3 regions of the Weizmannia sp. FSL W8-0676 genome follow, and region 2 is predicted to be linked to each of the others. Evidence: riboswitches for the same ligand, from Rfam matches in the RefSeq annotation. Region 2 holds a riboswitch; each other region holds the start of a gene.
What was found. Region 2 has a riboswitch for S-adenosylmethionine ahead of NST20_RS07300 (assimilatory sulfite reductase (NADPH) flavoprotein subunit). Riboswitches for the same ligand answer to the same signal wherever they lie in the genome.

Region 1 (10,175 bases), 1.1 Mb from region 2:
GTGGAAGGCGCTCCAGACAAAAATCAACCCGCATTTTTTGTTTAACGCGTTAAATGCGATTGCCTCCACGACCCGCAGAAATCCCGATAAAGCAAGAAAATTAATCATGAACTTATCCGGTTTTATGCGCTATAATCTTGAATTGGCTGATGATTTTATTGATATCAATAAAGAACTGCAGCAGGTGCGCGACTATATTGAGATTGAAAAAGCGAGATTCGGCAGCCGCCTGCAGGTTGAATATGAGATTGACGCCGTATCCGTGCTGATCCCGAGCCTGATTATCCAGCCGCTTGTGGAAAATGCAATCAACCATGGGATTTTAAAAGTAAAAGGGCCGGGGATCGTAAAAATCTCCGTCAAGGAGGTGGGAAATAAAGTCCGCATCAGTGTGGCGGATACAGGGGCAGGCATTCCGGAAGAAGTGATTGAGCATGTTTACCAGGATAATATGCCGGTCACACAGATTGGCCTTTATAATGTCCATCGCCGTGTCAAACTGATTTACGGAAACGGCCTGGCCATCAGAAGGCTGAATCCCGGAACAGAAGTTTATTTTGAGGTTCCGAAGGTGGGAGAATATGAAAGCCATTATAGTGGAAGACGAAATACCGGCACGTGAAGAACTGGCGTATTTGATTGAAACGTACAGCGGGATTGAGATTACCGATTGTTTTGAAGACGGGCTGGATGTGCTGAAATTTTTACAGGAACATGAAACAGATGCGATTTTTCTTGATATTAATATTCCTTCCCTGGACGGCATGCTGCTGGCAGGAAGCATCAGCAAATTTGCGCATAAACCGTATATTATTTTTACAACGGCTTATAAGGAACACGCCGTACAGGCTTTTGAACTGGAAGCATTTGATTATATTTTAAAACCATATGAAGAAAAAAGAATTGCCGCCATGTTGAAAAGGCTTGAGGCTGCGTATAAAAGAGAGCATCCATTGCCGGGAGAAGAAGGGGCTGTGCCGCGAAATGGCGGGCTTCACCGGAAAGAGCGGGTGAATTTGCGCAAGGGCGAGAAAATTATTGTGGCGGATGCAAACGATATTTTTTACTGCGCCGCTCAGGAAAAAATCACGCTTGTTTATACACAACAGGAAACGTTTGAAATGCCCATGGCGATATCCGAGTTCCAGTCCCTTTTGCCTGAGGATCTTTTCTTTCGCTGCCACCGGTCTTATCTTGTAAATTTAACGAAGATCCGGGAAATTGTGCCGTGGTTCAATCAGACGTATTTGCTCCGTTTAAAAGGGATGGACGCGGAAATACCGGTAAGCAGAAGAAATGTGAAACAGTTTAAAGCGCTGATGCATTTTTAATATAAAGCGCCATAAAGCGCCCAGCCATGCAGGAAAAGCGGCTGGCATGAACAAAAAGTGTATGCCGGTTTTTTCCTTTTTTGCCGGGGCGGGCGTGAAAAATAGCATGGCCTACTTTGCGCACTGCGGCCGTTCGCGTGTGAAAAGTTGCCTGCTTTCCAATTTGCCATCCTCCAAGGTGTTGCGCCGAAAAAACGGGCATGGCCTGCTTCCGGCAATACCGTTTTTCAGGAAGATTGTGCATAAATTGGAATACCTAATTTTATCCATATGCCATCTTTTATGGACATTGCGCGGGAAAGTTTCAAGAAGCGGTTTGTTCCTGTGCCATCCATTCCTTTCTGTATACCGTTTATTCCTTTTTAAAGCATTCTCGTTCCGAAAATGAGTTCCCTCCTTATTTTCGTACTATAATTTGAACTGTAGAAAAGGACAGAAGAAACGGAGGGAATCGGACATGTTAGAACGAAAAGCAAACCGCAGCCTGATTGTATTAGGGACGATGATTGTACAAATGGGGCTTGGGACTGTTTATACATGGAGTTTATTTAACCAGCCGCTTGTTGATAAATTCGGGTGGCAATTGAGTGCAGTATCGACGACATTTTCTATTTTAAGCCTGGCACTTGCAGTATCGACATTGTTTGCGACAAAATTGCAGGCAAAATGGGGGCTGCGCCGCCTGGTTGCTTTTTCCGGCATTTTGCTTGGCGCAGGATTAATCTTGAGTTCATTTGCACCTTCACTTTGGATGCTCTATCTGTTGGCAGGCCTTATTGTCGGTTATGCAGACGGGACAGCTTATATCACGACTTTATCCAATTTAATGAAATGGTTTCCGGATAAAAAAGGCCTCGTTTCAGGCATCTCCGTCGGGGCATACGGGACCGGCAGCCTGGTATTTAAGTTTGTAAACGGTGCCGTCCTCAGTTCGTTTGGTGTCACACAGGCTTTTCTTTGCTGGGGAGTGATTGCAATTGCCATGATCACCGGCGGATCTTTCCTCTTGAAAGAAGCAGAAAATACAACCACATCCGGTACTGTGTCCAAACAGCCGGCCGGAAAAGATTTTACCATCAAAGAAATGCTCAAAACGAAACAAGCTTACCTCTTATTCATCGTGTTCTTCACGGCGTGTATGAGCGGTTTATATCTGATCGGCCTTGTTAAAGACATCGGCACGAGGCTTGTCGGGCTGGATGTTGCGACGGCCAGCAATGCAGTGGCGCTGATTGCCGTCTTTAACACCATCGGGCGGCTCGTTCTCGGCGGTTTATCAGACCATGTGGGAAGAATGAAAGTGGTATCAGGGACGCTGCTCGCGACGGCCGTTGCGGTTTCCATTTTGAGCTATGCCCACTTAAATTTCGCCCTGTTCTTTATCTGTGTTGCTGCGATTGCTTTCGGTTTCGGCGGAAATGTCACCGTATTTCCGGCTATTATTTCAGACTTCTTCGGCCTGAAAAATCAAAGCGCCAATTATTCAGTGATTTACCAAGGCTTCGGCATCGGCGCATTATCCGGATCGGTCATCGCTTCCCTTCTCGGGGGCTTTATGCCGACATTCCATGCGATCACGATTCTCTGCCTGGTCTCTTTTGCGATTACGCTTTTCATTAAATCGCCGGCTGAAGAAGCAGCCCACGCACACGGGGTTCGGGGGAATGTCAACCGTGCCCAGCATTCGCATTAAAGCAAGGGCTGTGTGCTTCGATCATGAACAAGCAGACAGGAAAGGGATTCGTGCCTCCATCATGATAAAAAACCCGCTGGCTGCCCCAGCGGGTTTTCCCGGTTTATCCCCAAATTTCCTTTGCGGTATCCACAATATATTTTACTTTGTCCCACTGCTGCTCTTCTGTTAAAAGATTGCCGTGGTGGGTGGAGGAGAAGCCGCACTGGGTGCTGATGCAAAGCTGTTCGAGCGGTACATACCTGGATGCTTCCCGAATCCGGTTTTTGATCAGCACTTTATCTTCAAGCTCTCCCTTTTTCGATGTAAAAATGCCAAGCACGACTTTCGGCCCGCCTTCCGGAATGTATTTCAACGGTTCAAACCCGCCGGAACGCTCATCGTCGTATTCAAGGAAAAACCCGTCTACTTTTTCATTTGCAAAGATTTTCGGGGCAATTTTATCATACGGACCTTCAAAAGCCCATTTCGACTGGTAGTTGCCGCGGCACAGATGGGTTGTGATGGTCAGATCATCCGGCTTGTCTTCCAGTACGCTGTTTGCTACATGTAAAGCGAGATCAATCAATCTTTCCCTTTCGAGCTCACTGTCTGCAAACGGCAGTTTCGGTGCACACAGGCCGGCAAGATAAACATCATCCAGCTGCAAGTAGCGGCAGCCGGCATCATAAAAAGCTTTGATCGCATCCCGGTAAGTTTGGATAATATCATTTGCGTATTCTTCAAGATCCGGGTAAATGTCTTCATTGCGGATTCCCGCATTGAAAAACTGATTCGGGCTTGGAATAGTCATTTTCGCAACCGCCCTGTCCCCGGCGATTTCTTTCAGCGCAATAAAATCTTTTATGTGCGGATGGTCCGGGTTAAAGGAGACTTTTCCGGTTACCCGGACGTCATAAGCTTCCGTTTCGATGCCGACAAACCGGTATCCATGGTTCGGCACGTATCCTTTTACCCCGTTTAAATGTTCCATGAAATCTGTATGCCAGAACCTCCGCCGGAATTCTCCGTCCGTTACCGCTTCGAGGCCGGCTTCAATTTGTTTGTCGACCAGGCGGCGGATTTCTTCATCTTCTATTGCACGCAAGTCTTCGGCCGGGATGGTTCCCGCTGCAAATTTTTCCCGCGCTTTCTTCAACCGGGCCGGGCGCAAAAAGCTTCCGACAATGTCTGCCCTGTACGGCGCTTTTGTTAATGTTTTTGTCATCATGATTCCCTCTTTCTGCATATTTTTTAAAACAGCTGCTGTGCGCAGAAAGAAATTGCTTTTAGCTGCATGGGCCCATTAAAAAAACCTCTTCGGCAATAAGAAGAGGTATGGATTGCAAAACAGAACCGTCCGCTCTTCTTATCTTCAAGCAATTGCTTTCTGGAATTGGCACAGTTCTTTAAAAAAGACCGCTGCCGAGGCTTCAAGGGGCCAGTCCCTCCACCTCTCTGGATAAGAATTTTAAATATTATTTAGTTTAAATACACTTTAAATGTTCCACCTATTTTTGTCAAGGGCATTCGCAAAATTTTTTAAAATGGGACGGAAAGATTGAAATCAGGGGCGATGTGAAAATATAATAGTAATAAGAAAAACAAAGGAGGGATTTTATGGAGGCCATACAATCAAGGTCTGTATTCCAGAAAGTGCTTGGCGTCTTTGCCGTTTCACTGCTGTTTGCAACGGCGGGTTTATATACGGGGAGATTCATTCCGCCTGCGCTTATGATGCCGCTGATGGTTGCAGAAATTGCAATGGTCATCGCCGCTTTCTGGTTAAGAAGGAAAAAGAGCGTCGGGTATATGTTCGTTTATGCTTTCACCTTTATTTCCGGTATTACGACATATCCGATTGTAGCTTATTATGCATCCCAGGCCGGTGCTGAGGTCGTCCTGCTCGCTTTTGGTTCCACGTTCGGCATTTTTGCCGTGATGGGTGTTATTGGGGCCGTTACCAAGAGGGATCTTGGCTTTTTAAGCACCGCATTGCTTGTCGCATTGTTGGCGCTGATCTTCATCGGAATATTCAGCATTTTCAGCCCGTTAACCTCAACCGGGATGCTCGCGTACTCCTTCATTGGCGCGATTGTTTTTTCCCTGTATGTTGTTTTTGACTTTAACCAAATGAAGCACCATGGCATTTCCGAGGAAATGGTCCCGCTTTTGGCTTTAAGCCTGTACCTTGATTTTATCAACCTGTTTATTTACATTTTGCAAATTCTCGGCATTTTGGGAAGAGACGATTGAGAAAAAAGAAAACGCCCGCCATTCACCGGCAGGCGTTTTCTTTTTCACATGTTGGATGTCAAACAAAACAATACGGTCTTTTTGCTCCCTTTCGGGGATGCGCGCTTCCCATGCTGCCCGGACCATTTATGCCAAATGCTGCTGCGCATCCGGCCCCATCAGCGATAAAAACAGCGCTTTCCGGTGGAGATGCTCTTTTCCATCGAGCGTCTGGATCGCATTTTCGCCAAACAACGTTTTTTGAATACGTTTTGGCACAGCCCCGTTTCGTTTGAATTTTTCCGGGTCATAAAACTTTTTGACTGCTTCCTCGCCGCTGATGCACACCGCTTTTTGCCCGAGCAGACGGGTTTCAAACAAAATTGCATGATAATCGTCCGTCCGGTTTTTAACGGCTTTCCGAAAGAAGTCTCCCATCCTCAAGGAATGTGAAGGTGCGAATCGCACCAATGAGTAGGTGGGAGATGAATTTCGGTTGGCTTTAGCCAAAGTTATTTTTCCAATCCTTTTCTCAACAATTCTAAGATTGCGGCTGTTCTAGTTGGAATCCCATTTTCTTTTTGATATTGCTCCAATTTTTCTAATATCGTCTTAGGCATATGAATTTCTACACGTTCTTTCTCTTCTCTCATGATTATCACCTCATATTGATTGTACGGATTTTTTACAATATAATCAATATATACGAAATTTTTTCGCACAAAGTGAGGTGAATTGATATGGCCAAGCAAAACAAAGCTTTCAAGTTTCGTTTGTTACCAAACAAAGAACAATCCGCATTATTAGCTAAGACATTTGGTTGTGTTCGCTTTGTCTACAATAAGATGTTAGCTGAACGCAAAGAAACGTATGAAAAGTTCAAGGATGATAAAGAATTGCTTAAAAAGCAAAAGTTTCCGACTCCTGCAAAATATAAAAGTGAATTTCCATTCCTAAAAGAAGTGGATTCTTTAGCTTTGGCAAATGCACAAATGAACTTACAGACTGCTTATAAGAATTTCTTTGAAGGAAATGCGGATTTTCCAAAGTTCAAAAATCGTAAAGCAAAACAATCCTATACAACTAATATGGTCAACGGAAATATTAAGCTAGAAAATGGTCATATCAAACTGCCAAAAATCAAAAAGCCAATAAAAATGAAACAGCATAGAGAGATACCTGCTGATTATAAAATCAAATCTTGCACTATTTCTAAAACAAAGACAGGCAAATACTACATTTCAATTTTGACAGAATATGAGAAAGATATTCGTCCAGTTAAAATACAGAAAGTTGTTGGTTTGGATTTTGCTATGGATGGTCTATATGTCGAGAGTGAACAGGGTAAGAAAGCCAATTACCCACGTTACTATCGGCAAGCCTTAGATAAATTAGCAAAAGCACAACGAATTCTTTCTCGAAGAAAGAAAGGTTCTGCACGTTGGAACAAGCAACGACTAGTAGTGGCTAAGTTACATGAGAAAGTGGCGAACCAACGCATGAATTTTCTTCATCATAAGTCAAAAGAATTAGCTTCTAACTTTGATGCTGTCGTGATTGAGGACTTGAACATGAAAGGGATGTCTCAAGCCCTTCACTTTGGGAAAAGCGTTCATGATAACGGCTGGGGAATGTTCACTACTTTCTTAGCGTATAAGCTAAAAGAACAAGGGAAACAACTTGTGAAAATTGATAAGTGGTTTCCCTCCACTAAGAAGTGTTCATGTTGCGGCAAGGAAAAAGAAATGCCATTATCTGAACGTGTATATAAATGTTCTTGCGGCTTTGTATTAGATCGCGATCACAATTCAGCAATCAATATCAAAAATGAGGGATTACGCTTATTAGCGTTATCATAAGTAACAAAACTCTTGGAACAAGAGGGTTAGCTCGGTCAGTTTTCGTTGGCTAGTAAAAGCAACGATAAGTCGAGAAGCCCCCACTTCAATCAAACCGTAAGGTTGATAAGTGGTGGGTAGTTCACTGTAGAGATGCCCTTCTTTCATCAAATCAATGGTATCATCAATCGTTTTTTCATTAGGAATTTGCCCAGCCATTGCTCTGCTCCTTTTTTCATGTGCCCGTTTTCCCTGGCTGCTTCCGGAAAAAACAGGGCACATCCTTTTTTTTATCTTCTTACACTTTTTCATCTTCATTCAAACATTGCACGCAACATAATCGAAGTTTACCCGCAAGCCGGCGAAATTATGCCATGTTTCGGTTCACATCCAAACAGGGTATAAGGAAATAGAAATGCAAAAGGAGAGGGAAGAAAATGGCAAAGGAAATCAATGTGGGCATCGGATTTGCAACAGGAAGAAAAAGTTTTAAAAACGTTTTAAAAACGTATATGTATAACTTGAAGGAATCCGAACTGACGGAGAGCGACAGGATCAAGCTGCATTTGTTTGTTGCCTATGATTTGCACTACGAAAATGCAGAGCCTGAAGACTTTGTACATATTGAAACGGAATGCATGGAAGATATTGACCGGGCTTATTTCGTCGGGGAGAAGGAGACGCGTAAAGCAACCGAAGAACTCGTATCCCAAATGGGCATGAGCAGAAAAGAAGCAGTCCTTTTGTTCGGCGAAGGATACGCGTCCAAACGCAATATCATCGTTTATGAGGCGTTGAAAAGAGGCATCGATTATCTCATTTTTCTTGATGATGACGAGTATCCGGTTGCCGTGACAAAAAGCAGGCAAACGGCTGTCTGGGGGGGGCAGCAAGTGCTCCGGAAGCATTTGGAACATATCCGGAATGCCGATATTACGAACGGATACCATTGCGGCTACATTTCCCCGATTCCGTTCATTTCTTTCAATGACGTCCTGCAAGAAAAAGATTTCCGCACGCTCATTGAGGCCTTGAGCAACGATATTGTCAATTGGGATACGATCAAAACCGTGATGAAAAACGGCGGGGTGACATATGCCGATACAGGTGTGCTTGTAAAGGATGAGGCGGAAGAAGTGCCAGAGATTAACCGGGCAAAATTTATTTCAGGATCGAATTTGACGCTGAATTTAACAGACCCGGACCGTGTGCTGCCGTTTTACAATCCGCCGAATGCACGGGGCGAGGATACTTTCTTAGGCACATGCCTGACAGACCGGACCGTGTTGCGCGTGCCAGCCTATACTTTCCATGACGGATTCGGCGCTTACCAGCATTTGCTGCTCGGGGTGCTGCCGACCAATTTAAGCTATATTAAAGCGGATACGAAACAGGTCGTGGAGCGTTTTTACAAAGCATGTGTCGGCTGGATCCGGTACAAGCCGCTTTATGTGTATATCACCGACAGGGAAAACTATGAAGAAAAAATGGCGGAAGTGCGTGCCCGGCTGAAAGAGACGCTTCCGAAAGTTTGCCGCTACTTCGGACGGGATGACTTTATGAATGTACTGGAGGAATTCGAGCAGTACCACCGCAACGTCAGACAGCATTACCGCGATTTTCAGGATACAAAAGCAGCCTGGAGGAAAATGACCGCGCAATTGGTTTCAAGAGAAAAAAGGGAAACAGCCATTTAAGCTGCTTTGGATGGAGCGGCTTTTTGTCGGTTGGAAAGGAAAAACCTGGTCGGATGGGGAAAGCCATAGGGGAGACCCCTTTCGCGCATAGCCGCCCATCCCGCAACGCTGGTGCAAATTGTCCACGGCTGCTTTTTGCACGGCACGGGAGCGGGTTTAAAGTCAATCCATAAGTACAAATACGCTGGCCGGAGACCCGGGTGAAAATAATGGCCTTTATGCATGATATTGCCGCTCTGTTGCCTGCTGCCAAAAGTTATCCATCCCAAATTCGTGTCCGGGCTTGATGCAGGGAATTGTAGTTCATTTTATCTGGCATCATGTTTAATTTATTTGGTGTATGGGGTATAAGAATGGTATTCTTTTAGAGGTGGGGCCAATTTTCCCTGTCCTGGCTGATCTTCGGACAGGCCGCAAAAAACGCGGGCGGCCGCCGCTTCAACAGCAGCCATCCTTTTATCATACTAGATGAGGTGTGGAGAAATGAGATCGATTGTAAATGAACAGGAAGAAATTATCGCATACCTTAAAAAAAATAGAGACAGCTTCGAACAGAAGCTATTAAATGAAGCTGTAAATGTAAAAGATAAAATTGATGAAATTTTAAGAATAGGGAACATTGATTTGTTGAACAATGCCTTTAAAATTGTAACGTATGTCGTCGAACAGCAGGATGAGGAACTGGTCGCATTTGCCCGCCAAGAAGGGATTGCCTGGGCAACGCATTCTTTGACGCTCGGACTGAAACTGGAGTGGGTGCAGGCGATCCGCCGGACATTATGGGTATTTCTGAGAAAGTACGGGGAAGAAAAAGGGATTGAAGTGGACCAGGACTACTTTTTTAACATGGAGAAAAAAATCAATGACCGTATTGACCAATTTTTAAATCACTTTTTTATCCGGTATTCTACCTATAAAGATGAACTGATCGACCAGCAAAAAAGATTGGTGGAAAACCTGTCCGTCCCGATCATTCCGATTACATCGAGCGTCTGTATTTTGCCGTTAATCGGCTCTATTGATATGTTCCGCACCAATATTTTGGAAGAAAAAGTTTTGCTTGAGGTAGGGCGGCTGCATGTCCAAACGTTGATAATGGATTTCTCCGGCATTGCAGAAGTAGAGATGGAGGTAGTCGACCATATTTTTAAGATGATTGACGGCACTTCGATGATGGGATGCAAAGTGGTCATCACCGGCCTGCGCCCGGAAATTGTAAGGCAGATGGTCACAAGGGGCCTTTCCTTTGAAAATAAAGCAGAAACAAAAGGGACATTACAGCAGGCATTGAAAAAATATATTCAATATGATGATTTAAACAAGGAAATTACGCTGTATTAACGGTTATATTATAGAAATCATAAAAAAGGCCCCGCACTTTTCCAGGAGGCGGGGCTTTTTT
Region 2 (10,175 bases):
TCCACAATAACCACCCGGCTGGATGCTTTTTCATTTCCGCCCATAAGGCTTGAAAATTTTTCCTGACAAGCACGATCACAAGCAAAAACGGAACCATCAAAATGTACCGGAGGGAGGCGCTCCAAATCCAGCTGCCGCCCGACAGTTCCATCGACCGGTTTAAAACAAATGTCACCGCGAAAAAGAAGGCGGCACATACCCCTAATAAGACCGGACGCAACATCTCCCACATCCTTTTTATAGCGTTTTGGAATGAAACCCCGCATACGGGGCATTCCTCCTTATCTTATGAAAGCGGCCATGTTTTGAGCTCGTTCCAATACGTGCAAATGGTCTGGATACCTTTATCAAAATTTTCAAGATGGAAATGCTCGTTCGGCGCATGGGCATTTTCCGACGAAAGGGCAAACCCCATCAGCACGACCGGTATGTTTAAAATGCGGTCAAATTCTGCAACAATCGGAATCGACCCGCCGCCCCTTGTATAGGTAACCGGCACGCCGTACACTTTTTCATACGCTTTTCCGCAAAGCTGGATGGCAGGATGCTTGCGCGGCGTGACATACGGGTAACCTTTGTCAAATTCGGTTACAGAAACGGTTACGCCTTTTGGGGCATGGGCTTCAATATGTTTTTTCAGTAACGACAGAATTTCGTACGGGTCCTGGTTTGGCACAAGGCGGCAGGTCACTTTCGCAAAGGCTTCAGACGGCAAAACGGTTTTCAGGCCTTCTCCGGTGAAACCGCTTTGTAAGCCGTTGATCTCAAGCGTCGGCCGGACGGATGTTCTTTCCGCGTACGAGTAGCCTTTTTCCCCGAACAATGCCGGTACGCCAAGCTGCGCCTGTATTTGGCCTTCATCTGCCGCCTGTTTTGCGAACGCTTCTTTTTCTTCCGGCGTGCTTGCTTCCACTTTGTCATAGAAGCCTTCCACCAAAACCCTGCCGTCCTGGTCGTGGAAGGACGCCAGCAATTCAACCAGCGCAGTGGCAGCATTTTGCACCCCGCCGCCATATTCGCCGGAATGAAGGTCGCTTGATGCGCCTTTTACATGGATTTCAAGGCCGCATAAGCCGCGCAGCCCGTAGCAGATCGTCGGTTTTCCCAACTCCGGCATGCCGGTATCGGAAACGACGATCAAATCCGCTTTTAAAAGTTCCTGATGTGCTTCTACAAATGGTGCGAGATGCGGGCTGCCGATTTCCTCTTCTCCTTCAAACAGCACTTTGATATTGACAGGCAGTTCCCCTTCCGTTTCCATCAATGCTTCGATCGCTTTGATATGCATAAACACCTGTCCTTTATCATCACTCACGCCGCGGGCAAAAATTTTGCCATCGCGGATCTCCGGTTTAAACGGATCGCTTTTCCAGAGGTTCAGCGGATCAACCGGCTGGACGTCGTAATGCCCGTAAATCAGGACGGTCGGCTTCCCGTCTGCGTGAAGCCAGTCACCGTATACAACCGGGTTGCCTTTCGTTTCCATCACTGCGGTATGTTCGAGGCCTGTTTTCCCAAGCTCTGCTTTCAGCCATTCCGCTGCTTTTCTGACATCTGGTTGATGTTCGGATAGGGAACTGATACTCGGGATTTGGAGAAAATCAAACAGTTCTTCTAAGTGCTGTTCATGGTGTTCCTTTAAATATTGCTGATACGTTTGTGACATGCCTATACCTCCTCGTCATGCTTTCTCTTTATTGTAAGACAAGTTTCATTATTTTTCCAATTCATTTGCAAGGTGGCAAATGAAAAAAAGAAAGCAGGAGCCCCCTTTTGGCAGCTCCCCGCATTTTTTATTGATGCGTTTGATTCGCAAATTCCGCCATGGCTGCGGCCATGAACGCCGCAAGCCCTGGGCCAAATTGATCAATGTTTTTTGTAAACCGGCTGTCTTCTATATACATTTGGCCAAGCCCTTTAAAGGCTTCCGGCGTATAATCCCCGAAATGGCGGTTTAAAAAATCAAACCATTTCCGGATCGCTGTTTGCGCTTCTTGTGCGCGCGGGTCCTTGTGGCGGATGGCAGCAAGTTCACGGTAAATTTCGTTCATCTCATCAGCCAAAGCCAATTTTTCATCTCCGTCAAGTCTCGCCATTTTCGCTTCCGCTGCATCTACTGCCTGATCCCCCCATTTTTCGCGTGCCTCACGCGCATACGGATTGCTGTCAAAGCGGAAACCGGCAAATTTTTCTTCACTGGACATTTTCATTCCCTCTTTCTCCGATTGGATTGTTTTTTCGATCAAGGCAATCATGTTCCCGAGCCGATTCTGTTTTTCAATCAGCAAATGGCGCTGGAGCTCGAGCGCCCCGAGCCTGTCAAACGAAGGGCTTTCAATGATTTCCTTGATCTTTTGCAAAGGGAAGCCCAATTCCTTGAAAAATAAGATTTGCTGGAGCGTTTTTAGGTTTTCTTCCGAATAGTGCCGGTAACCGGACGGTGAAACTTCAGCCGGTTTTAGCAGCCCGATGTCGTCATAATGGCGCAATGTCCGGATGCTGACGCCGGCCAGCTCTGCAACTTCTTTAATTCTCATCGTGCAGCCCCCCTTCCTTTTTTACTGTAAGGGGTGACGCAGCGTGAGGGTCAAGACATTTTTTCAAGTTTTTCCTGGAGGGCAAACAGCACTTCGTAAATTTTTACGAAAGCTTCCATGAGCGGCATTTCTTCCTTGAAACCGGGCACATCGTTCAACGGAAAGTTCACATCCCAGATGCCTTCATTGCCATCAAAAACGATTTCCCCTTTCCCGTCTCCTTCGAGCAGTTCAGACAACCCCGTTTGAATCGCCGGCCCGTATTTCTTCTGCACTTTGAGCCCGAGCATGCAATTGTAATGGCCGAAGACATCATCCAGCTCAAGGGCAATCCCGTCGACGCCGATGATGCCAAACCAGTGTGACGCGATGTAAACATATTCTTTCCTATGCTTTTTCAAATAGAGGACAGGTTCATTTAAAAACACCGCCGTTTCCACTGCAAGCGTCTCATCGGTTTCCTTGCTGCACCGTTCAATAGATGCATCGGCAAAACGGGCGGTACCCTCTTTTTCAACAATTTCTTTTTCCCTGACAGCATCTTTGAAAAAATCCTTATAGCGCTCCAAATACGCTATTTCTTGTTTACATAATATTATTATAGTATCCTTTTGGTTTTCGATATATGTTTTTAAATTTTTTCCCAGCATGGCAACCATCCTTTATGAGGTATTCTGCTAAACAGTATGTCCCAATTGGAAGCTTTTGTAAAGAAACAAAAAACTGTGCCCGGAGAATAAAATCCTTCTAGGCACAGTTTGTAAAATTATTTATTCACCGCTGCCGGTTTATGAAAATCACGTCCGTCACGGATCGCTTCTACAATTCCGGCGCGGATGACGAAATCCCCGAAATGTTCGCCTTCCTGCCGTTCTTTTGCATATTGCAAAAGAATCGGGCGCAGGGAAGCGAGGATCTCTTCTTCCCCGATATTTTCCTTATAAAGGCAAGCAAGCCTGTCGCCGGTGAAGCTGCCACCCAAATACAAATTGTATTTTCCGGGGCCCTTTCCGATAAAAGCCATTTCCGCAAGCGCCGGCCTTGAACATCCGTTCGGGCAGCCCGACATCCGGATGACGATTTCTTCTTCGCGCAGCCCCGCTTCGTCCAAAATCTCCTCGATTTTTCCGAGCAGTTCCGGCAAGTACCGTTCTGCTTCCGCCATCGCAAGGCCGCAAGTCGGGAATGCGACACAGGACATCGAGTTTCTTCTGAGGGCGGAAGCATGCTTGCCGTCCGTCAGATGGTATTTTTCAACCAGCTCGCCGATCTTTCCTTTCATTTCGTCGGTGACATTGGAAATAATAACATTCTGATTCGGGGTCAGGCGGAACTCGCCCTGATGGATTTTTGCAATTTCGCGCAGCCCGGTCATCAAAGGATAGCCGTCAAAATCTTTGATCCTGCCGCTTTGGACAAATAACGTCAAATGCCATTTGCCATCGCCTTTGATCCAGCCGTAACGGTCGCCGTTATGGTCAAAATGGAACGGGCGGGCCTCCCCGAGATCCCAGCCGAGCCGTTCATTCAGTTCCGCCTTGATCCATTCAAGCCCCCGCGCGTCAATGGTGTACTTGAAACGCGCATTTTTCCGGTTCGCGCGGTTGCCGTAGTCGCGCTGGATCGACACCACTTTTTCCGCCACTTCAATCACCTGGTTCGGCGTGCAAAAACCGATGAGCCGGGCAAGCTGCGGATATGTTTTCGGATCGCCGTGGGTCATGCCCATCCCGCCGCCAACCGCGACATTAAACCCTTCAAGCTTCCCTTCATTCAAAATGGCGATAAACCCTAAATCCTGTGAAAAAATATCGACATCATTGGAAGGCGGCACAGCAAACCCGATTTTAAACTTCCGCGGCAAATACTTCGGGCCGTACAGCGGTTCGGAATCTTCCTGCTCTTTTGTATCAATGATTTTTTCATCTTCCAGCCAAATTTCATGATACGCGGAAGTCCGCGGCAACAAGTGGTCGCTCGTTTTTTTCGCCCATTCATACACCTCGGCATGCACATCCGACTGGTACGGGTTCGGGTTGCACATCACATTCCGGTTCACATCCCCGCACGCGGCAAGCGTCGTCATGAGCGCATCGTTCATTTCGCGGATGGCCTGCTTTAAATTCCATTTTAAAATGCCATGCATCTGGAATGTCTGCCGGGTCGTCATACGCAGCGTTCCGTTCCCGTATTTTTGCGCCAGTTCATCCATCACAAGCCACTGTTCCGGGGTCGCAACGCCGCCCGGAATGCGGACACGCACCATAAACTGGTAAGCCGGCTCCAGTTTCTTTTTGCGCCGCTCGTTGCGGATATCCCGGTCGTCCTGCTGGTAGCTGCCATGAAATTTCAACAGTTTATTATCGTCCTCGGATATCGCACCGGTCAGCGGATCTTTGAGTCCTTCCGCAATCGTTCCTCTTAAAAATCGGCTTTTTTCTTTTATCGTTTCAAGCGGATCAAGTTTTTTATCAGCCATCTTCCTGCCCCTCTCTGTTAATACACATCACGCTGGTATCGTTTTGCCCGTCGCATTTCCTGTAAATAATCCTCTGCCTCTTCCCTCGCCATATTGCCTTCTGTTTCAAGAATTTGAAGCAACGTTTCCTGGACGTCGCGGGCCATGTGCTTCTCATCACCGCACACATACACACAGGCGCCTTTTTCAAGCCATGCATAAAAATCTTTGCTTTTTTCAAGCATCCGGTGCTGGACGTATATTTTTTCTGCCTGGTCGCGCGAAAAAGCCACATCCATCCGTTCGAGCACGCCATTTTTCAGCCAGTTTTGCCAGTCAAGCTGATACAGAAAATCCGTCGCAAAATGCTGGTCCCCGTAAAACAGCCATGTTCGGCCGGTGATCCCTTCCGCTTCCCTTTCTTCCAGGAAAGAACGGAACGGCGCCACGCCTGTTCCCGGCCCGATCATGATCACCGGCACATCCGGGTCAGCCGGAAGTTTGAAATTCGGATTGCGGTGGACATAAACCGGCAGCTTGTCTCCCGGTTTTATCCTGCCTGCGACTTGCCCGGAGCAAACTCCTTCGCGCACCCTTCCGTTTGCTGTATAGCAGTCCAGTGCAATGACAAGATGGACTTCATCGGGGTTCGCTTTCCAACTGCTTGCGATCGAATAAAGCCGCGGCGGCATTTTCCGGAGCATTTGTACAAAAGCTTGCACTTCCACTTTTTCCGGCGGATATTCCTCGACAAGATCGATCAGGCCCCGTCCTTCAAGGTATGCCTTTGCCTCCGCTTCATTTTCAAGCAAAGCCGTAAGCCCTTTGTTTCCGAAAAGCACGGCTGCCTGCTGAAGCAGTGGTTTTGTTAATCTCGTAATTTCATAATGTCTGAGCAATGCTTCCCTGGCCGGCAGTACTTCCCCTTTTTTATTGATCGGAACCGGTTCTTTTGGATCCCAGCCGAGCTTTTCGATCAGCCGTTCCACGAGTTCCGGGTCATTTTCCGGGTAAATCCCGATGCTGTCCCCCGGTTCAAATGTAAAACCGGAACCTTCAAGGGATAATTCGATATGGTGCGTTTCTTTATTGGACCCTTCCCAGTTCAAATTGATATTTTCCAGCACTTCCGCCTGGAACGGGTTGGATTTGGAATAATCGGTGTTTGCAGGCCGGGTGGCATCGGCAGCGGTTGAAGGCGGCAAGGCAGATGACTGGAGCACGCCTGTAACCCCTTCAAACCATTCCTGGGCGTCTTCTTCATAATCCACATCGCAATCCACTCGCGGATAGAGCCGTTCCCCGCCCAACTCTTCCAGCCTCTTGTCGATCTCTTTTCCGACCTTGCAAAAAAACTCATATGTCTGGTCCCCAAGCGCCAAAACGGAAAATTGGACCCCGTCCAGTTTTGGGGCTTTTCTGCTGTGGATCAGCTCATAGAAAGACAATGCGTTGTCGGGCGGGTCCCCTTCCCCTTGTGTGCTTGTAATGATGAGCAGATACCCTGCATTTTTTAAATCTTTCGGCTTGGCCGCATCGAGTGCCGAAAAAGATACGGCAAACTGCATTTCTTTTAATCTGGCGGCGAATGCTTCGGCAAGCGCCTGGGCATTGCCTGTCTCGGAACCAAACAGCAGCGTAACCGTTTTGGTTGCCGTCTGTACCGGCTTTTCGGCAACAGCTGTACTTCCCGGGGGATTCGTTCCTTGTTCGGCAAACGGATAGGTTAAATATCCGCTCAGCCATAATTTTTGCTGATCCGTTAACATTTGCAGCAGTTCATTTAACTTTTCCGCCTGTTCTTTACTAAACGGGCTGTTTTGTACACTTAACGGCAAATCTTCCACCTCGCAATGTTTGCATGCACTTTTCATTTGTTTATTTATGTATGACATCCTAATCCAAATAGACATAGAAGTTTACTTGGATTTTAATCCGCTTCTTTCCATGAGAAGCACCTTCGAAAAAAGCTCTCCTTACAAAGATAAGAAGAGCCGGCGCACAATGGTCAACTTCTCTTATCTTTCAGACGATTGTCTGCAGGAATTGGCACAGTGTTTTTCAACCTGTTGCCGAGGCTTCAAAGGGCCTTTCCCTCCACCTCTCTGGATAAGAAGCACGAATCATTATTTAGAAATCATTGAAAACATTATACAATCAAATGCGGTGGCAGTCAATTCTTTTTTGAACAGACGGGGGCGATAAAAAAAGAAAAGGGTGGCAAATTCCGCATCAAGCGTCCCTCCAATATACTTTATGTATTTTTTGCACAGAATGAGGGGGGAATGGATGAACATCCGCATTTACCAGGGGAATGAGATCACGCCGGAAGCCGGGGATGCCAATATTGTGATCGATGTGATCCGCGCGTTTACGGTTGCCCACCATGCCTTTTTGGGCGGCGTAAAAGAGATATGGCTGGCAGACTCAAAAGAAGCGGCTTTTTGTATCAAAGACAAATACCCGCATGTCTTGCTCACGGGCGAAAGGAACGGCCTTCCGATACCGGGATTTGATTTGGGCCATTCACCGGCCGCCATCGCCAAACAGCCGTTAGCCGGCAAAACGTTGGTGCAAACATCCACAAACGGGGTAAAAGCAGCCTTCCGCGCCCTTTGTGCAAAGGAAGTCTATGTTACCGGCTTTTCGAATGCAAAAATGACGGCAAAATGGGTCCTGCGCAAATGGAAAGGCAAAGACAACGCCCGCATCAATATTATCGCTTCCCATCCGACGGGGGAAGATGACCTGGCATGCGCATTATACATGGAAAGCATCCTTACCGGCTCCGGCACGATAAAGCCGGAATCAGTGATCAAGGAGATTGTAAATGCCAGTGTTGCAAAGAAATTTCTTGATCCCGGCCAGCCTGCATTTAACCCGGCTGACCTGGAATTTTGCAGCAACGAAACAGACTGCGGGTTTGTTATGAAAATTGATCCAACAGGAGAATTTCCAACGATCGTGAGGGTTGAAGATGAATGACCATGGTTTGACACTGCCTTTACGCAATGAGAAACCGCGGGATTGCGGAATCACCATCTTAATTGACAATGGCATTCCGCTGAACTTTTTTAAAGATACCATGAACAGTGCAGCCCCTTATATTGATTTCGTCAAATTCGGCTGGGGAACATCGGTGGTTTCGCGCCATTTGGAAGAAAAAATAGATCACCTGAGGCAAAACGGCATTGCCTTCTTTTTCGGCGGCACTTTATTTGAAAAGTTTGCCAGCCAGGGAAAGACGGATCGGTACGTTCAATACTGCCGGCGGTTTGCATGCGAATATGTTGAAATCTCAAATGGCACCCTGCCGCTGTCCAATCCGGAAAAGTGCCATTATATTGCGGAATTTTCAAAGGAGTTTAAAGTGTTAAGTGAAGTTGGCTCAAAAGATACTGCCAAATCAATAGCCGACACGCCGGCGTTATGGCTGGAATCGATTAGTCAAGATTTAGAAGCAGGCGCATATAAAGTGATGACAGAGGCAAGGGAAAGCGGCACGAGCGGCATTTGCAACGGGGACGGGGAAATACGGGAGGAGATGTTTGCGGCCATCCTGGACTCCGGGATTCCCGCGATGCTTTCATTTTCGAAGCGCCCAACAAGCAGCTCCAGGCTTTTTTATCCAACAGCTCGGCCCGGATGCCAATCTGGCCAACATCCCTTTTTCGGATGCCCTTGCGCTTGAAACATTAAGGCTCGGTTTGCGATCAGATACTTTTTTTATTGGAGGAGATTCCCATGAGAAAAACGGATAAAATTTTTCATTTGGCGATCCCGTGCAAAGATCTTGATGAAACAGCCGATTTCTATCAGAAATTAGGCTGTAAGGTGGCGCGCCGGTATGATGACCGGGTCACTTTCAATTTTTTCGGGGACCAGGTTGTCTGCCATCTGAGCCCTGAAAAAATAGACCCCAACCCGAAAATGTATCCCCGCCATTTCGGCATTACTTTTTTGGATAAAGCAGCATTTGAGGAAACCCTCCAATCCGCAAAGAAAAACCGCTTGGCATTTTTCCAGGAGAAAATGGTCCGGTTTGGGGGCAGGCAAGAGGAACATTGGACATTTTTCCTCCAAGATCCCTCCAACAACTTGCTCGAATTTAAATATTACCACGATGAAAGCATGGTGTATTAACCAGTCCCATTCATTGCTCAAAGCATGCGATGCGGCTTTTTCCGGAAAGAGCCGCATCGCATGCTTTGCCATTTGGGCCAGGCGATAAGCGTTTTTTCCTGGCCCGAGACGTTTGATCGTTATGTTCAGCAGGATGGCAAAGCCCCGGAGGCCCTTTTTAGGCTTAACATGCAAACCGCAGGCATACAGCTGCGGTTTTTTTGCGGCTTCCCGCAGGAACATGCAGCGCTTGAAGCGAATAACATACTCTGCATGTTCCGCCACCCGGTTTTGTGATCCCATGCTGGCGGAAGCCAAAGCGATTTGGCTTCCAGAATGCTCCTTATTTATTTTCTAAATGGACAAAAGCTTTTGCGGCATTGACATGTGTTTTTGTGATCTTTGTCTGGTACAGCCAATCCGAAACGTCTTGCCATTTTTTCAGGTCCTGATCGGCAATCGTTTTATTTTTTTCGCTCATCAGCGGCAGCAAAATGTGCAGGCTCTTCGTTTCCACATTTTTATCCAGCGGTGAAGAGGCATCTTCATGTTTTAACAAAATGGCAAGCGCCTTTTCCGGATGTTTTTTGACATATTGCTGGCCTTTTTCGGCGGCAGCAAGAAATTTTTTAAAAATGTCTGGCTGCTGTTTCAGCTTATTTTCGTTTGCGATGAAAACGAGTTCGGCATAATCCGGAACACCGTATTTTGCCGGATTGAATGCTCTAACGGGTACGCCTTCCTTTTCCAGCAGCAGCTGTTCATGATTAACAAAACCGCCGACGATCGCATCAGTTTTACGGGCTGTCAGAGCAGGGATTAAATCATAGCCAACATCCACTGTTTTCACCTTGTCCGGATCGCCCCCGTCTGCTTTGACCATTGTCCGCACGGCTGCTTCTTCCAGCGGAATGGAAGAATAGCCGACCGTTTTGCCCGCCAGGTCTTTCGGTGAGCGGATGCCGCTTGAAGCTGGCACCATCACACGGTTCAGCGTATGGCGGACGACGGTGCCAAAAGATTGGACCGGAATATTCTCATCGCGCGCGATTAACACT
Region 3 (10,175 bases), 680 kb from region 2:
CACCGGAACGTCATGCCGCCGTTATTGACCGGCCCGCCGACGACCCAGTGGTTTTCCGTTAACGCATAGCAGAAAATCCTTCCCTTTGGATCGGTCACAGGTTTATCCGTAACGGTCCGGATCGCGCCGCTTGTCCCGATCGTGATCGCGACAACACCGGGGTCGATCGCATTCACGCCGAGATTCGAAAGCACCCCGTCACTTGCGCCGGCAACAAACGGCGTGTCTTGCGGAATGCCGGTTTCGGCCGCATATTCCGGCGCAAGCCCGGTGAGGTAAAAGGTTGTCGGCACAGGTTTTGACAGCTGTTCTGCCGTAATGCCGGCCACATCCAGCGCCTCTTTGTCCCAGTCCAGGCCGTGGAGATTAAAAAGGCCGGTCGCAGAGGCAAGCGAATAATCGACGATATACTGCCCGAAAAAGCGATAAAAAATATACTCTTTAATGCCGATAAACTTGAACGTTTTTTTGAACAGCTCCGGTACATCGTGGCGGAGCCATGTCATTTTGGAAAGGGGGGACATCGGATGGATAGGGGTGCCGGTCCGCCTGTAAATGTCCTGGCCGTGCCATTCATCCTTTATTTTTTTCGCCCATTTTGCCGCGCGCGCGTCAGCCCAGGTGATGCAGTTGGTTAGCGGTTTGCCGCCTTTGTCCACTGCAATCAGGCTGTGCATTGCGGAACTGAACGAAACGAGTTTTATTTCGGAAGGATCAACGCCGCTTTTGGCGATCGCTGTTTTCATCGAGTCAATGACGGCGCGGAAAATTTCATCCGGATGCTGCTCGGCGACCTGGGGGGACGGGCTGTAAAGCGGATAGCCTGCATGGTGCATGCTGATGACTTTTCCTTTTTCGCCGAATAAAACAGATTTTGTTGATGTTGTACCGATATCTACGCCTAAATAATAGGTCATCGAAAGTCAATCTCCTTTATGAACCTGCTGCTTCAAAATAATTTTTACAGTTCAGTGTTTTTTAAAAATTTTTTCCAATACCTTTATTTTAACTGAAAGCGCACGGGTTTTAAAAGTTTTTTGGAAAACCGCCGGAATCCGAATTGCTTGACAGGCGCCGGCTGTGGCCGACATACTGGCATAGAAAGTAAAAAGTAAATGGATAAAAGAGGTTACAGCCATGACGATTGCAGTGATTTACGGAAGTTCGCGCCCGCGCGGCAATACAGAGCTGCTCGCGGAACGCGCAGTGGAAGGCATGCATGTGGAGCGCTTTTATTTAAAAGATGCGCGTATTCTTCCGGTCGAAGACAAACGCCACACGGATTCAGGGTTTTCAAAAGTGGAGGATGATTATAGCATTCTCATCCAGCATATTTTAATGTGCGATACGATTATCTTTGCAACGCCGATTTACTGGTACGGGATGTCGGGGCTGATGAAAAACTTCATCGATCGCTGGTCACAAACATTGCGGGATCCGCAGTTTCCGGACTTTAAAAAAAGAATGTCGGAGAAAAAAATTTATGTGATTGCAGCCGGCGGGGATATGCCGCGTGTCAAGGGGCTGCCGCTGATCCAGCAGTTTGCATATATTTTCGGCTTTTTAGGCATGCGTTTTGACGGTTACATTCTTGGAGAGGGCAATAAACCCGGCGATATTGTACATGATAAAGAGGCAATCTTTGCAGCGGATCAATTAAACGAAACACTGAAAAGGTGATGCAATTTGAAGACCGTGATCGAAAAGCAGCTTTTTCCGTCCCCGAATCCGCATGTGCGCATGTATCTGGTGACATACTGGTCGGACGGCCTAAAAGTGAAAGGGTTGCTGGCAGAGCCGGATGACGGGCGCATTTATGACGGGTTTTTATATTTGCGCGGCGGCATCAAAAGCGTCGGCATGGTGCGGCCTGCAAGGATCGGCGAGTTTGCGTCGGAAGGGTTTATCGTTTTCGCGCCTTTTTACCGCGGCAACCGGGGCGGGGAAGGCGATGAAGACTTTGGCGGAGATGATATGCATGATGCCTATTTTGGCTTTGACGTATTGATGGAGCATGAGCGGGTAAGCGGGCGTGTCCACGTTTTCGGATTTTCCCGCGGCGGCATCATGGCACTCGGCACCGCGCAAGCCCGGCCGGCCGCGTCTCTTGTCACGTGGGGCGGCGTTTCGGATGTTGCGCTTTGTTATGCGGAACGGGTCGATTTGCGAAAAATGATGAAGCGCGTGATCGGGGGCACGCCGGAAAAATATCCAGAACGGTACCGGGTGCGGACGCCGCTGTATAAGCTCGGGCAAATTGGTTGCCCCGTTCTCGTCATCCACGGGGAGCAGGATCAAAATGTGTCCGTGGAACACGCCATTCGTCTCGAACGCGGGCTCAAACAGCTTGGAAAACCGGTTGAAACATGGTATTTCCCGGAGCTTGGCCACCATTTCCCGCCGCCTGTAAACCGGCGGGTTGTCCATGATGCCAGCGTTTGGATGAAAAGGCATTCCGCACATGATACAATAGAAGCAACGACGGAGGTGAGCCGAATGGGAATGCCGATGGAACTCGATACGATGCTCGTGACGAACGGGAAAGAAGAGCGTATTGAGCAAAACCTCTTTTTGCTGAAGCAACCGGGTTACTGCGTGTATCCGCTTGATACGCCAGTTGAAATCCGGAAAAAGAAGGAACACGGGCCGAGCGGGAGCGCTGTCATCCGCAAACTGGAATGGGAAAACAATACAACGATCGTTCATTATGAACTGGTTTCTTTGAACACGCCGAATTAAACAGGCGCCGCACCATGATCCGCGGCGCCTGTTTGGTTTATCAGGACGGGCGGAAGGGAATTTTACAAGTGCAATGCCCGGCTGATTTTACCGGAGAACGCCGGGATCCGGCCAAAGGGCCATGCCTGGTGAACGGAACTGGATCAGCTTGCGAGTAGCGCGGAGAAAAAACGGATCCGGCGGCGGAATATTGGCAGACGCAACACACGCCTTGCAAGGTGCCGCCAGCCTGGTTTTTCGGGATGAAATGGGCAGGATTGAAAATACTAATCGTAAGAGAAAAGGCCGGCTTCTGAAACTGGAAAAAGGAACAGGCCGAAGCGATTTAAAAAGGGCCGGCCCAAGCATCCGCCATAATGGATACTTGAGGGAAAAGGGGCCGGTCTTTGCATTTGCTTAAAAAAGGAGGAATGCCAAAGATGGAAACGGGCTACAAAAAAGCTTGCGGCGCATATGCCGTCATTTTTGATGCGAAAAAAGAAAAAGTCGGGGTGGTGCCGTCGGGCAGTGGCTACAGGCTGCCGGGCGGGGAAATCAGCCGCGGGGAGTCTGAACTTGCCTGCCTGATGCGGACAGTCGGCGCGGATCTTGAAATTGCGGGCTTTTTAGGCAAAGCGGCACAGGAAACAGGCGCGCGGTCCATGGATGAAGGTCTGTTTTATTTGGGAAAATGGGAACAGCCCCGCAAAGGTAGCCATAACCTGGAATGGCTCAACCTTCACGAGGCTGCGGAAAAAATGGCCGGCACCCACCACCAATGGGCACTGCAGGAAGGAATCAGCGCCGTCCAGGCAAGTACCTGGTTTTAGCCGGGCTCCCGCTTATGCTTAAATAAGCGGGCCGCCGAGTTTTTCAATATCATCCGGCACTGATGAAAATTGCCGGAAATTTTCTTTGAACCGGGTTGCAAGTTCGAACGCTTTTTCACGGTAAGCCTGCTTGTCCGCCCATGTATCTTGCGGATAAAGGACTTTCTCCGGCACCCCTTCAATACGGGCCGGGATGTGCAGCCCGAAAATATCATCCTGCCGCGTTTCCACATTTTTCAGTTTGCCGTTTATCGCAGCCCGGACCATGGCCCTCGTATAGCTTAATTTCATGCGGGAACCGGTTCCGTACGGGCCGCCTGTCCAGCCGGTATTGACCAGAAATACCTGGACGTTGTGCCTGCCAATTTTCTCTCCGAGCATTTCCGCATAAACGGCGGGCTCAAGCGGCAAAAACGGCGCGCCGAAGCAAGTGGAGAACACAGCTTCCGGGCGCGTGACGCCGCGTTCGGTGCCGGCCAGTTTGGAAGTGTAACCGCTCAAGAAATGGTACATGGCCTGCTCTTTTGTCAGCCTGCTGATCGGTGGCAGGACACCGGACGCATCAGCCGTCAGAAATATAATGGTTGACGGATGGCCGGCCATGCCGGAACGGGCAATATTGCCGATGTTTTCAATCGGGTAAGCAGCCCTTGTATTTTCCGTCAGTGCATTGTTGCCATATTGCGGCCTACGGGACACCGGATCTACGACTACATTTTCAAGTACGGTCCCAAACCGGATTGCCCGGTAAATTTGCGGTTCTTTTTCTTCTGTAAGCCCGATGCACTTTGCATAGCATCCGCCTTCAATATTGAAGACGCCGCTGTCGGACCAGCCGTGCTCATCGTCCCCTATAAGCGCGCGCTCCGGATCGGCGGAAAGTGTCGTTTTCCCGGTCCCGGACAAGCCGAAAAACAGGGCCGTATCGCCGTTTTTCCCGGTATTGGCGGAGCAGTGCATGGGAAGGATGCCTTTTTGCGGCAGCAAATAATTCATGATGGAAAAAATGCTTTTTTTCATTTCGCCTGCATATTCCGTTCCGCCGATCAGAATCATCCGGCGTTCAAGTGAAATCATGATGAACGCTTCGGAATTCGTGCCGTCAAGCGCCGGGTCTGCTTTAAACAGCGGCGCGGAAAGAATGGTAAATTGCGCATCGTGTTGATTGAGTTCCTCCGCATCCGGCCGGATAAACAATTGATGCGCGAATAAATTATGCCAGGCGAACTCATTCACGGTCTGGATCGGAAGGCGGCTTTTTGGATCGGCACCCGCAAAACCTTTAAACACAAAAATTTCGTCTTTCCCTTTTAAATGCCGGATCATTTTTTCATAGAGCCTGTTGAACACGCCGGGAGATACCGGCTGGTTGATTTTGCCCCAGTCGACACGGTCTTTTGATTCGGAGTCGACGACAATAAATTTATCTTTCGGCGACCTTCCTGTGTATTTTCCTGTTGTAGCAGAAATGGCCCCTTCCGTTGTCAGCACAGCTTCTTTCCGTTCAATAATTTTTTCCATTAATTGCGGCACGGAAAGCTGCATGCGCACATTTTCCCCCGACAACAAAAACTTTAAATCGTCAGAAGCGCCAATCAGATCCATTTTCATAAACCGCCCCTTTGAATAACTTATTTCGCTTTAAACGATATCAGTATAACATATTCATCCGTTTATTACATACTTTTTCCCGGGAAAAATGCAGGGGGCAAAAGGGCAAATGGTGAAAAAAGCATTGACAGCGCCTGCTAAATTGCGTATGATTTTACTTTGAACGGATACTCTTATCCCGAGCTGGTGGAGGGACGGGCCCGATGAAACCCAGCAACCCGCCTCTGGAACAGGCAATGCGCTCGCAACGCAGCTGCCGCTTGACTTCCAGGCAAAGGTGCTAACCTGCAGCAAGGAATGTTTCCTTGAACGATAAGAGTGAAAGGCGCGATTGATTGAAGTCAAAACCTTTCCACTCATATGAATGGGAAAGGTTTTTATTTTTGGCTTTGTACTTAAAATGAATCGAGTTTAGGGTATGAGTACCGTTTTCAATATGTAACAATATAAGGAGGAAAAGCGGATGTTAAAAGGACGGCATTTGTTCACATCGGAATCGGTGACGGAAGGCCATCCGGACAAAATTTGCGACCAGATTTCCGATGCCATTTTGGATGCCATTTTAGAAAAAGACCCGAATGCCCGCGTTGCCTGCGAAACTTCCGTCACGACAGGGCTCGTGCTCGTCACGGGGGAAATTTCCACCAATACATATGTGGATATTCCGAAAGTGGTGCGCAAGACCATTAAAGAGATTGGCTATACGCGCGCGAAATACGGGTTTGATGCGGAAACCTGCGCTGTTTTGACATCGATTGACGAACAGTCCGAGGATATTGCGCGCGGCGTTAACCAGGCTTTGGAAGCCCGCGAAGGCGGGATGAGCGATGAAGAGATTGAGGCAATCGGAGCCGGCGACCAGGGCCTGATGTTCGGGTTTGCCTGCAATGAGACAGAAGAGCTGATGCCGCTTCCCATTTCGCTTGCCCACAAGCTTGCCCGCCGTCTTGCTGAACTCCGCAAACATGAAGTGATCCCGTATTTGCGCCCGGATGCGAAGACACAGGTGACAGTTGAATATGATGAGAACAACCAGCCTGCCCGGATTGATACAATTGTCATTTCAACGCAGCATAATCCTGACATCAGTTCCGGGCAAATTCAGGGGGATATGAAAAAATACGTCATTGAACCGGTTGTGCCGGCAGACTTACTCGATGCGGATACAAAGTATTTGATTAATCCGACCGGCCGCTTTGTTATCGGCGGCCCTCAAGGGGATGCCGGGCTGACCGGCCGCAAAATCATTGTCGACACGTACGGCGGATATGCACGCCACGGCGGCGGCGCATTTTCCGGGAAAGACCCGACGAAAGTGGACCGTTCCGCTGCTTATGCCGCCCGCTATGTTGCGAAAAATATTGTTGCGGCCGGCCTTGCGGAAAAATGTGAGGTACAGCTTGCGTATGCGATCGGGGTGGCGAAGCCCGTTTCCATTTCCATCGATACGTTTGGGACTGGAAAAGTTCCGGAAGAAGTGCTGATCGAGGCGGTTGAAGCCCATTTTGACCTGCGCCCGGCCGGCATTATCAAAATGCTCGACTTGCGCCGCCCGATTTACAGACAGACCGCTGCGTACGGGCATTTCGGCCGCGATGATTTGGATGTGCCTTGGGAAAAAACGGACAAAGCCGGGGCGTTGAATGAATTCGCCCGCAATCATATCGGAAAATAATGGGAAAAAGAGCGTGCCTGTTGATAGGCCGCTCTTTTTCCATGCGGGAGATACATGTACCTTTTTTAACAAAATCCCTGCAAACTGCCGGAAAACATGCTAAACTATATTACATGTGCAGATTTTGGCCGTCAAATTTTGGCGGAAATCGATTTGTTTTTTCAAGAAATAAATTTACAATAGAAGTATATCGAAATGATTAAAGTAGGTGACTTTTTACATGTGCGGATTTATTGGCTGCGTCCATGACCAACCCGTTACATTATCAGACGAAGACAGGCAACGGTTTAAACAGATGAACCATATGATCGAGCACCGTGGCCCGGATGATGAAGGCTTTTATGAAGACGAACATATCCAGTTCGGTTTCAGGCGCCTGAGCATTATCGACATCGAGGCGGGGCACCAGCCTTTAACATACGAAAACGAACGGTACTGGATCATTTTTAATGGCGAAATTTATAATTATGTTGAATTGCGTGAAGAATTATTAAAAGAAGGGATGGCATTCGAAACGAATTCGGATACGGAAGTCATCCTTGCCATGTACAGCCGTTACGGCGAAAAAGCAATCGGGCGCCTGCGCGGGATGTTCGGATTTGCGATCTGGGATAAGCAGGAACAAACGCTGTGCGGCGCGCGCGACCCGTTCGGCATTAAACCGTTTTTCTATTATGAAGACGGCGATAAAATGTATTTCGGTTCCGAAAAGAAAAGCATTTTGCTTGCCATGGAAAAACCGGAACTCAATTATGATGCTGTCCAATACTATTTAACCTATCAATTTGTGCCGGAACCTTTCAGCATGACGAGTGGCATCCGAAAACTCGAACCGGGCCATTATTTTATGAAAAAAATCGGCAAACCGATGGAAATCAAACAGTTCTGGAAAGCTTCCTTCCACCCGGTCCATAAGAGCGAGGACGAATTTGTAAAAGAAGTGCGCGATGTGCTTATCGATTCCGTAAAGGTACATATGCGCAGCGATGTACCGGTTGGCGCGTTCCTGTCGGGCGGGATCGATTCCTCGATTACGGCATCGATTGCAAAACAGTTCCACCCGGGCATTAAAACATTCTCCGTCGGATTCGAACGCGATGGCTACAGCGAGATTGATGTTGCCAAAGAAACGGCGGAAAAACTCGGTGTTGAAAATATCAGCTATGTGATCACGCCGGAGGAATATATGAAAGAACTGCCAAAAATTATTTGGCATATGGACGATCCGCTCGCAGATCCTGCTTGTGTTCCCCTTTATTTTGTGGCGCGCGAAGCAAGAAAGCATGTGACCGTTGTCCTATCCGGCGAAGGCGCGGATGAATTGTTCGGCGGCTATAATATTTACCGTGAACCGCAGTCGCTTGAAGTTTTTGATAAAATTCCGGCTGCCGGAAAATCAATTTTGAAGGCTTTGGCGAAAGTGCTGCCGGAAGGGGTAAAAGGAAAGAGCTTTATCGAACGCGGTGTCACGCCAATGGAAGACCGTTATATCGGCAATGCGAAAATGTACACGGAAGAAGAAAAACGCGACTTGCTGTTGACTTATAACAACAGCCTTGACTACCGCGATATCACAAAGCCGCTGTACGATGAAACGAAAGGCTACGACCCGGTTGACCGGATGCAATATATCGATATCCATACGTGGATGCGCGGCGATATTTTGCTGAAGGCGGACCGGATGACGATGGCCCATTCGCTTGAACTGCGTGTGCCGTTTTTGGATAAAGAAGTGTTCCGGGTCGCTTCACAAATTCCGGCGGGCTTAAAAACGTCCCATAACACAACGAAGTATATTTTGCGAAAAGCAGTGGAAGGCATCGTGCCGGACCATGTGCTGAACCGGAAAAAACTCGGGTTCCCGGTTCCGATCCGCCACTGGCTGAAAGATGAAATGCATGATTGGGCGGTAGAGATCATCAAAACGAGCCCGACGGACGACATCATCAACAAACAATATGTATTAAAACTGCTGGAAGACCATTGTGCAGGCAAGCTGGATTACAGCCGGAAAATCTGGACCGTGCTGATTTTCATGCTGTGGCATGCCGTGTATATGGAAGACAAGTACGATTTTCAAAAAGGAACACAAGGGCGGCTTGCCGGCGCTTCGTTGTAACAGAAAAAAGGGGGGTCTGGCCCCGCTTCCGTAATCAATCGGAAACGGGGGCAGGCCCTTTATCGTATAACGCTTTTTTTCGCACATGCCCGCAAGCTTTGCATCGCGGCGGTTTTTAAACCCGGTTAGCAGTATGGCCCTATTTTTATCATGCTTTTTTCGCCTATTTGCGGCTTAAAACAATGCGGCTGCCGGTGCCCGCCGTTAACCTTTGTCAGCGCCCGGCGGCATTTTTATAGTACTGCGCTTTTTCAGCATATTCACGGACGATGCGGCGCATATCCTGGATATCTTTTTCGGTAAGCGCGCGGATCACTTTTGCCGGGCGGCCGAATGCAAGCGTATGCGGCGGGATCTTTTTCCCGGGCGTGACAAGGCTGCCGGCGCCAATAAAAGCGCCTTCCCCGATTTCGGCGCCGTCAAGGATGATTGAACCCATGCCGATCAAAGCTTTTGTCCGGACATGGCAGCTATGTAAAATCACCTGGTGGCCGACCGTCACTTCATCTTCCAGTATGAGCGGCGTTTGCGGGCTTTCGTGCAGGACGCAGTTATCCTGGACATTCACTTTTTGCCCGATTTTTACCGGTGCGACATCGCCGCGGATGACGGTCCCGAACCAGATGCCGGACTGGCCGCCGATTTCAACGTCCCCCGTAATGGCCACATTGTCTGCGATATAAGCAGTCGGCGCAATCAAAGGGGTTTTTCCATTGTAAGCATAGATCATTTCGTACCCTCCTATTTTTGATCTTTTCTTTTATCTTAAAGAATTGGGAACAAATTGTGAATAAATCGAGTTAAAAATGGCATATGTTTTTCAGAACAGAAGGATTATGGGTAAAATAAAAGCAGGATGGTTTCGCAGGTTTTGAAGGAGGCAGGAACATGTGGAAATGGGAAGCAGATGAAAACCCAAAAGCAGTCATCGTCATGGTCCATGGCGCGATGGAACATCACCGCCGCTACAGCTGGCTGATTGAGATGTGGAGATCAAGCGGCTATCATGTCGTGATGGGCGATCTTCCCGGCCATGGGATGACGTCGAGAGCAAAAAGGGGGCATATTGATTCCTTTGATGAATATACAACAGAGATAAAAGAGTGGGTGACGGCAGCATACCAGTTCGACCTCCCGATTTTTCTCCTCGGCCACAGCATGGGCGGGCTGGCGGTCATCCGGCTGCTTGAGAAGGAACATCTGAAAATTGCGGGGGTTATGC

Region 1: linked by a shared signal. The riboswitch ahead of NST20_RS12645 (5-methyltetrahydropteroyltriglutamate--homocysteine S-methyltransferase) and the one ahead of NST20_RS07300 (assimilatory sulfite reductase (NADPH) flavoprotein subunit) in region 2 are both predicted to bind S-adenosylmethionine.
Region 3: linked by a shared signal. The riboswitch ahead of metK (methionine adenosyltransferase) and the one ahead of NST20_RS07300 (assimilatory sulfite reductase (NADPH) flavoprotein subunit) in region 2 are both predicted to bind S-adenosylmethionine.

Annotation. Positions count from the first base shown of each region.
Region 1 is NZ_CP151954.1:2,554,280-2,564,454, reverse strand. It holds gene NST20_RS12660 (sensor histidine kinase) at 1-622, shown strand, start outside; gene NST20_RS12655 (LytTR family DNA-binding domain-containing protein) at 582-1,331, shown strand; gene NST20_RS12650 (OFA family MFS transporter) at 1,789-3,024, shown strand; gene NST20_RS12645 (5-methyltetrahydropteroyltriglutamate--homocysteine S-methyltransferase) at 3,128-4,231, opposite strand; SAM riboswitch class I at 4,370-4,472, opposite strand; gene NST20_RS12640 (Bax inhibitor-1/YccA family protein) at 4,624-5,259, shown strand; gene NST20_RS12635 (hypothetical protein) at 5,386-5,676, opposite strand; gene NST20_RS12630 (ribbon-helix-helix protein, CopG family) at 5,751-5,891, opposite strand; gene NST20_RS12625 (RNA-guided endonuclease TnpB family protein) at 5,979-7,097, shown strand; gene NST20_RS12620 (hypothetical protein) at 7,092-7,295, opposite strand; gene NST20_RS12615 (hypothetical protein) at 7,514-8,773, shown strand; gene NST20_RS12610 (STAS domain-containing protein) at 9,257-10,114, shown strand.
Region 2 is NZ_CP151954.1:1,502,954-1,513,128, reverse strand. It holds gene NST20_RS07325 (multidrug resistance efflux transporter family protein) at 1-223, opposite strand, end outside; gene NST20_RS07320 (dipeptidase) at 287-1,666, opposite strand; gene NST20_RS07315 (MerR family transcriptional regulator) at 1,794-2,537, opposite strand; gene NST20_RS07310 (hypothetical protein) at 2,588-3,106, opposite strand; gene cysI (assimilatory sulfite reductase (NADPH) hemoprotein subunit) at 3,304-5,016, opposite strand; gene NST20_RS07300 (assimilatory sulfite reductase (NADPH) flavoprotein subunit) at 5,034-6,890, opposite strand; SAM riboswitch class I at 7,011-7,111, opposite strand; gene NST20_RS07295 (2-phosphosulfolactate phosphatase) at 7,285-7,980, shown strand; partial or broken gene NST20_RS07290 (phosphosulfolactate synthase) at 7,973-8,756, shown strand; gene NST20_RS07285 (VOC family protein) at 8,740-9,138, shown strand; gene NST20_RS07280 (ABC transporter substrate-binding protein) at 9,461-10,175, opposite strand, start outside.
Region 3 is NZ_CP151954.1:2,184,816-2,194,990, reverse strand. It holds partial or broken gene gntK (gluconokinase) at 1-917, opposite strand, end outside; gene NST20_RS10780 (flavodoxin family protein) at 1,138-1,680, shown strand; gene NST20_RS10775 (DUF2584 family protein) at 1,696-2,739, shown strand; gene NST20_RS10770 (DNA mismatch repair protein MutT) at 3,159-3,548, shown strand; gene pckA (phosphoenolpyruvate carboxykinase (ATP)) at 3,567-5,153, opposite strand; SAM riboswitch class I at 5,330-5,478, shown strand; gene metK (methionine adenosyltransferase) at 5,623-6,834, shown strand; gene asnB (asparagine synthase (glutamine-hydrolyzing)) at 7,055-8,953, shown strand; gene NST20_RS10750 (gamma carbonic anhydrase family protein) at 9,168-9,683, opposite strand; gene NST20_RS10745 (alpha/beta hydrolase) at 9,842-10,175, shown strand, end outside.